2 regions of the Noviherbaspirillum sp. genome follow, and region 2 is predicted to be linked to the other one. Evidence: predicted binding sites of a transcription regulator. Region 2 holds the regulator's gene; the other holds the start of a gene.
What was found. Region 2 encodes FliA, which starts transcription of late flagellar genes. Its sites were predicted from a motif close to CTAAAGTTTNNNNNNNNNNNGCCGNTA; they were not measured.
Positions count from the first base shown of each region.

Region 1 (3,372 bases), on a different contig from region 2:
TCCGTTTCCGCGAGGCGGTTGTTGATCGCTTCGCGGCTGCGGTCAAGATCCTTGATACTGTTGTCGATGCCCTTGGTCCTGCCGGAGATCAGGCCGGACGACCCCAGATAGCTGTCGACCAGCTTGCTGAGCTGGTCGGCGAAACCACGCGAAAACGTAACCAGGCCGCGATTGCCGGGGGCGCCGCCAGTAATCTCGAGTTTCAGGCCCTCCGATGCCACGCCGCCGGCCGCCGTCAGTGTCTGGCCTGATCCCGTCCCCGCTGCACCGTCAATCATTCCCGCGATATCGGTGCCCACCGCAGCTGTAGGTCCGGCGCCGAAGAGTGCCGACGACGCAGTGCCGGTTCCGCTGGCGATGCTGACACTCGAGGTCGAGCCGTAGCGCGAGGAAGTGAGCTTCAGAAAACCATTGCCATCGACGGTGGCGGTCGTCGAGAAACCTGCCGAACTGAATGCCGAGGTGCCGTTGATGGCCGACTGCAGCAGTGCGGCAAGCTGGGATGCATTGTAGGAGCCGGCGGTCAGCGCGACGCTGGCAGTCGTGCCGTTCAGCGTGACGTTGAGCGATGTGCCGGGATCGATAACTGTCGACGCGGCGTTGAGATCCTTGTTTCCTGTCAATGCGCCTTGCGTCGCAAGCGCGCTTACGCTGACTGCATACTGGCCCGGTTTCGTGGCGGCGCTGGAGCCGACCACCGAAGTCAGGCTGTCGGTGCTGGAGCCGACCGCGGCAAACAATTTGCCCACATCGGCGACATTGGCGTTGACGGCGGCTTGCAGCTTGGCGGAGTCTACCGCGAGGGAACCATCTTTCTGGAAACTGACGCCGATATCGGAGAGCGTCCTGTATGCGCCGCTGCCATCGGTGATGGCGGTCGACAGCATCTGACGGAGTCCGTTCTGGACCGTCCGTACGGTTGGATCTCCCAGCAGCAGCCCCGCGACCTTGGTATTGGCATCGTAGGAAGTCAGTTTTTTCAGCGTCGTGTTGATGTCATTGAACGACTTCACAAATCCGTTCACCGCGGATGTGACGGCGGCGGTGTCGCGGTTCACCGACAGCGTGGTGCTTCCGGTCTTGGAGATATTGAGGCTGACGCCCTGGATCGCTTCATCAACGGTTTTGCTTGCGCTGTTGATGGTGATGCCGTTGACGGTCATCACGGTATTCTGGGCGACGCTGCTCTCGGTCATCTTCTGACCGCCCGCGTTGGCCGGATCATAGGCGAGCAGGTTCTGCAACGTAGCGTCTCCGGACACCGATATCTTCATGCTCGACGTCTGGCCGGTTTTGCTCGACGTGAAAACAAGATAGTTCGGCGTAGCGCTGCCGTCCGACACGATCGTTGCTGTCACGCCGATATTGGCCTTGTTGACTGCATCGCGTATCCCCTGCAGCGTATTGTTACTGCTGTCGATGGTGACGGTGCCCGTCCCGCGTGTCGCATCCTGGGTGAATGTCGTGCCCACAGGATAAACGCCGCCGGTTGGCGTCGTGCCGCCGCCGATCGTACCGAACTGAAAGGTGAGGGTGGTCGCCGTGCCGCTACCGATGGTGGCCGACGTGGTGGATTGGGCCGCCGTCTTGATGGTTTGCGCCTGCGCGAGTGAGGTAATGTTCAGGTTATAGCTGCCGGGTACCGCCTTGCCGCCTGCCGATGCGGACACAATCGTGGAATCACCGGCAGTCGCGGTCAGCGCCTGGAATTTGGCTGTCGTGGTCAATCCGGAAAGAGCACCCTGGAAAGCGCCGAGCGCGCCGCTGACATTCCCATAGGCGGCAAGCTTGGCCTGGAAATTGGCTTCCTTCTTGGCCAGCGCCGTCAGCGGCTGCGACTCCACCGCCATCAGCTGCTTGATGATGCTGTTGACATCCAGATTGGAACCGATGCCTGGGGAAGAAAGCGCCACCGCGGACTCCTGCGAAAATGTGATCTGACTATATCCTGTTATCGGCAGGGCCAATCCGGACTTTAGAGGAGGAATTACCCGCCTGTTTCCAAAGGAGCAAACCGCTCGGCGGCAACACGGAAGGGCATGGTGGGAACATGCAGGCGGAATATTGCGGCGGCAGAATGCCTTGCCTGTTCGACAAGCAAATGCGGAAGAGCAGCGCTACGCGGTACGGGTTAAGCCTGTTGCTTGATCAGCACACCTTGCATGCGATCCAGTGCTTTAGCGATTTCAAGCGCCTCTTTCGAGGGCATCTGGCGAATCACCTCATTCGTCTCCTGATCCACGACCTTAACAATCGTCCGGTTGCTTTCTTCATCGACCGAAAATTCCAGAGTCTGGGACATCGCCTTCATCGTACTGTTGAGATTCTGGATTGCCGACTTCAATTGTTCCTGGCTTGGTACCGTTGCCGTTTCGGCAACGGCCGACGCGGTTTCGACCAAAGTTGCGGTCGATCTGGTTGTTGCCGGCGTGCCGGATGCGGCGGATACGGGGCTGCGTTCCACCTGCGATGGGCCTTGGGTTACGAGTGTACGAACATCCATGACAAACTCCCTAATGGGAAAAAACCCGGTCGGTGAAAACCGACCGGGTTATAAGGCGACTTGTCGGTTTCCCGATTAGCCTCTGAGCAGGGAGAGCACGCCATTCGGCAGCGAGTTCGCCTGTGCCAGCATTGCGGTACCAGCTTGTTGCAGGATCTGGCCGCGGGTCAGTGTTGCGGTTTCCGAAGCGAAGTCGGTATCCTGGATCCGGCTGCGCGATGCGGACAAGTTCTCCGATGTTGTCTGGAGGTTCGAGATCACCGAGCTGAAACGGTTCTGGATCGCGCCGAGATCAGCGCGGCTGCCGTTGACCGATGCAAGGGCAGAGTCGATTACGCTCAATGCACTTTGTGCTCCTGCAGCGGTGCTCAGCGTCATGCCGGCCAGCGACTGGAACGAGCTGGTGTTGGTGCCGGCGAGTGCGAACACATCGGCGTTGGCGTTTGCCGTGTCGATGCGGCCCTTGCTGCTGGACAGTGTCACTGTGCCTGTTTTGATGGACGAATCGTTGCCGCCAGTGGTGAGCGTTGTTCCGGAGAAGTTTGCGTTTGCGCCAAGGAAGTTCTCGATGGCGATATCACGACCGTCAGTGGTTGTGAGTGTCAGCGACGCTTTCGAAGAAGTGCTCGAGAAGTTCGCTGTAATACCTGTGCTGCTGCTGGCGCCGTTGATGGCTGCTTGCAATTCAGTCAAGTCGGTTGGATCGGCGACCGTTGCAGAGATTGCCGTGCTTCCCAAAGTAAAGGAAATCGCACCGCCGGCACTGAGGCCGCTCAGAGTTGCGCTATTCTCCGCAGTCGCAGTGACACCAACACCTGAAGCAGCAGTATTGATTGCTGCAGCAATCGTCTTCGCGTCTGCTCCGGCTG
Region 1 is NZ_DAIUCO010000080.1:10,330-13,701, forward strand. Features, by position in the region: gene fliD (flagellar filament capping protein FliD) at 1-1,913, opposite strand, end outside; gene V7080_RS11375 (flagellar protein FlaG) at 2,132-2,503, opposite strand; gene V7080_RS11380 (flagellin N-terminal helical domain-containing protein) at 2,579-3,372, opposite strand, start outside.
Region 1: fliD (flagellar filament capping protein FliD) is a predicted target of FliA. The motif match lies at 1,953-1,979, and genes of this name have one in related genera.

Region 2 (3,372 bases):
GCCAGGCGCATGGTGGCGGCGAACGTGCCGGGCAATCCCCTCAAGCTTGGTCCGGACAGCTTTCATTGACCGATCGGGCGACATACCTATGGCGTACCTGGATTGACGTTGGTGCCCGTGCAGTCGCCGATGATGCCGTTCCACGGCCGCAGCACATTACCTGACCTGCACTCACATCACCGGCAGCTCCGTCACTTCTTCCGGCAGATTCGACAGGATCATGACCGACACCCGCCGGTTGCGCAGCCTGCCGTCGGCGGTGTCGTTGGACCCCACCGGCCGGGTAGGCCCATGGCCCACCGCCGTCAGCCGCTTTTCCGCCACGCCGCTGTCGATGAACAGCCGCACGACGCTGCTGGCGCGCACCGCCGACAACTCCCAGTTCGACGGGAACTGCGCATTGCTGATCGGCTGGCTGTCGGTATGTCCTTCGACCTGAATCGCATGGTCGTCGGTCTTGAGGACCGCCGCAACGGCGCGCAGTGCGCCGATGGTCTCGCCGGCGAGACGGGCATCGCCGGGGGCGAACAGGACACTGGCATTGATTTCCACGTTCACGCCGCGGATGGTCTGCGTTACCCGCACCTTTCCCTGGTCCACCAGCGGTGACAGTACGGTGAGGATGTCGCGGGCGATGGCGGTCATCTGCTCTTTTTCGCGGCGGAGCGTTTCGGCATTGCGCGTCTTCTGCTGCGCTCCATGGCGGATCCCCGGAACAACCTGGTCTTCGCCGGTAATCACCGGCGCTGGCTGCGCACGCCCGAAGGCGCTGACCAGGGAGCCGGAAAGAATCTTGTACTTCCCTTCGTTCACGCTCGACAGCGCGTACATCACGACGAAAAAGGCGAACAGCAGCGTGATGAAATCGGCGTAGGACACCATCCAGCGCTCGTGGCTGTCCGGCTCTTCCTCGAAACGCTTGCGCGCCCTGCGGCGCCGGTCGGGAATCATCGTTGCCTTAACGGTAGGCGGCCATGCGCTCTTCGATGACGCGCGGGTTTTCACCGGTGGCGATGGCGAAGCAGATATCGACCATCATCTCGCGCCGGCGGACTTCATCGACGATATGGGATTTGAGCTTGTTCGCGATGGGCAGGAACACGAGATTGGCAAATCCGACGCCGTAGATGGTGGCAACGAAGGCGACCGCAATGCCGGCACCAAGCTTCGACGGATCGGAGAGGTTTTCCATGACGTGGATGAGGCCGAGCACTGCGCCGAGGATGCCGATCGTCGGTGCATAACCGCCAGCGGCTTCCCAGACCTTGACCGCCTGCCGCTCCCGCCGCTCATAGGTGGAAATGTCGACGTCCAGGATTTCCCGCGCCTTGTAAGGATCGATGCCGTCGACGATCAGGCGCAACCCCTTGGCGGTGAACGGATCACGCACGCTCTCGAGGAAACGCTCCAGGCCAAGCAGACCCTCCCGCCTGGCGGTGCTGCTCCAGGTGGCGATTTCAACGTTGGACACGGTGCTGGCGCCGTCCGGCGGCGTGACGATCCAGCGCAGCATCATCATGCCGCGCACGAAGGTTGCCGTGCCGCTCTGCAGAAGCACCGCGCCGGCGGTGCCGATCATCACGACCGAAAAGGCGGCCGGCTGCAGCAGCGATGAAATATCGCCGCCCTCGAGCATCTGGCCGAACAGCACACCGGCCAGTGCAAGCGCGATGCCGGCTAGGCTAGCCCAGTCCACGCCTGCTCCCGCAGTTTGGCGCGCAGGCGTGAGATCGCCTGGCTGTGCAACTGGCAGACCCTGGATTCCGACACGCCCATGACGGCGCCGATTTCCTTGAGATTCATTTCCTGCTCGTAGTAGAGACCCATCAGGATTTTTTCCCGGTCAGGCAGGGCAGTGATCGCGTCGATCACGGCTTCGCGAAATCCGCCATTTACCAGAGCCTGCAGCGGATCGGGCGATTCGTCGACGCAGTAGCGGTCGAGGAAGTGATCGTTCCCCTCCCCGTCGTGAAAATCCTCGTAGTACACCAGCTGGTGGCCGCTGCCGTCGGACAGCAGTTCCTGGTACTCCTCCAGCGAGACCTTGAGCTCCTTGGCGATCTCGGTTTCCTTCGGCGTGCGGCCAAGCCGCTGCTGCAGGTTATTGATGGCGACTTCGATCTTGCGCATGTTCTGGCGCAAACTGCGCGGCAGCCAGTCGCTGCTGCGCAGCTCGTCGAGCATCGCCCCGCGGATGCGCTGCACCGCGTAAGTTTCGAACTGCGCGCCGTGGGTTTCTTCATAGCGGTTGACCGCATCCAGCAGGCCGATCATGCCGGCCTGGATGAGGTCGTCAACTTCGACGCTGGGCGGCAGCTTCGCTTTCATCTGGTGTGCGAGCTTCTTGACCAGAGGCGCATGCTGGGTCAATAACGCGTTCTTATCCGCCTTGTCCGTTTTTCCGCTAACGGTATACATAATTCAAATTCTCGGGTTGGCACCGTTCGCCGATATACCATGCAAACCCATGCCTGGCACATCGGAAAGGGCAAATCGTCCGGCGAGCGTGCGGAAGGCAACCGATGCGCCGGCGAGCGGAAACGCGTCGATCACCGCACGTCCGAGACGTGCCGCGCGCTTGACATGATCGTCCGGCGGGACCGATCCCATCGAATACAGCTTGACGGCCAGGTAGCGGTTTGCCGCACGCGCCATGTTGTCGAACACCACCCTTGCTTCGGCGTCGGACGTGCCGGTGACCAGCACACCGCAGGGGCGCCGGCCGAAGCGGGCGTTGATGCGCTTGATGATGGCGTAGGCGTCCTTGATCGATGCCGCGCCGGCGGATACCTGCACCACGATTTCGCTATCGGCCAGCGCGTCGATCGGCAGTCCGCCTTCGGCGTCGAGCTCGGCATCCGCCAGGAGGATGTCGCCGCCCGCTGCCAGCAACTTGAATGCGTTGGACAGGCGCCGTGCCTGGTCGGCATCGCCCGGCACGACGCGCTGCGTGCCGCGCGCCATTGTCGCCACGCCGAAGCCCTGCGGCATGGCCTGCACCGCTTCGTCGAGCGCCCTCTCCTGCCGGGCAACCTGCAGCAATGTCGCGCTTCGCACCGCGTCGAGCCGTGAGGCGATGCCCTGGGAGCCGGTGCTGGCGTCGAACAGCAGGACGTTGCTGCCGGCCTGCGCAAGCGATGCGCCGAGATTCACCAGCATCGCGCCCTTTTCCTCGGCGGACGTCGCCGACAGAAACGTGAAGACTCGCGGCCGCGGGCCGGCCAGCATGCGACGCAATCCCTCCGCCTGATCCACATGAAAATTAGCCAATTCGCACCTCGCGGAGTTCATTGTCGTTCATCGAACGGGCCGTGTTGGCCATCACCATCGGCAGCTCCGAATCCTGGATCAGGAACGGCGCGGTTTCGCGCT
Region 2 is NZ_DAIUCO010000304.1:2,020-5,391, reverse strand. Features, by position in the region: gene V7080_RS23165 (DUF1488 family protein) at 1-69, shown strand, start outside; gene motD (flagellar motor protein MotD) at 172-951, opposite strand; gene V7080_RS23155 (flagellar motor protein) at 959-1,696, opposite strand; gene V7080_RS23150 (RNA polymerase sigma factor FliA) at 1,678-2,418, opposite strand; gene V7080_RS23145 (MinD/ParA family ATP-binding protein) at 2,422-3,270, opposite strand; gene flhF (flagellar biosynthesis protein FlhF) at 3,263-3,372, opposite strand, start outside.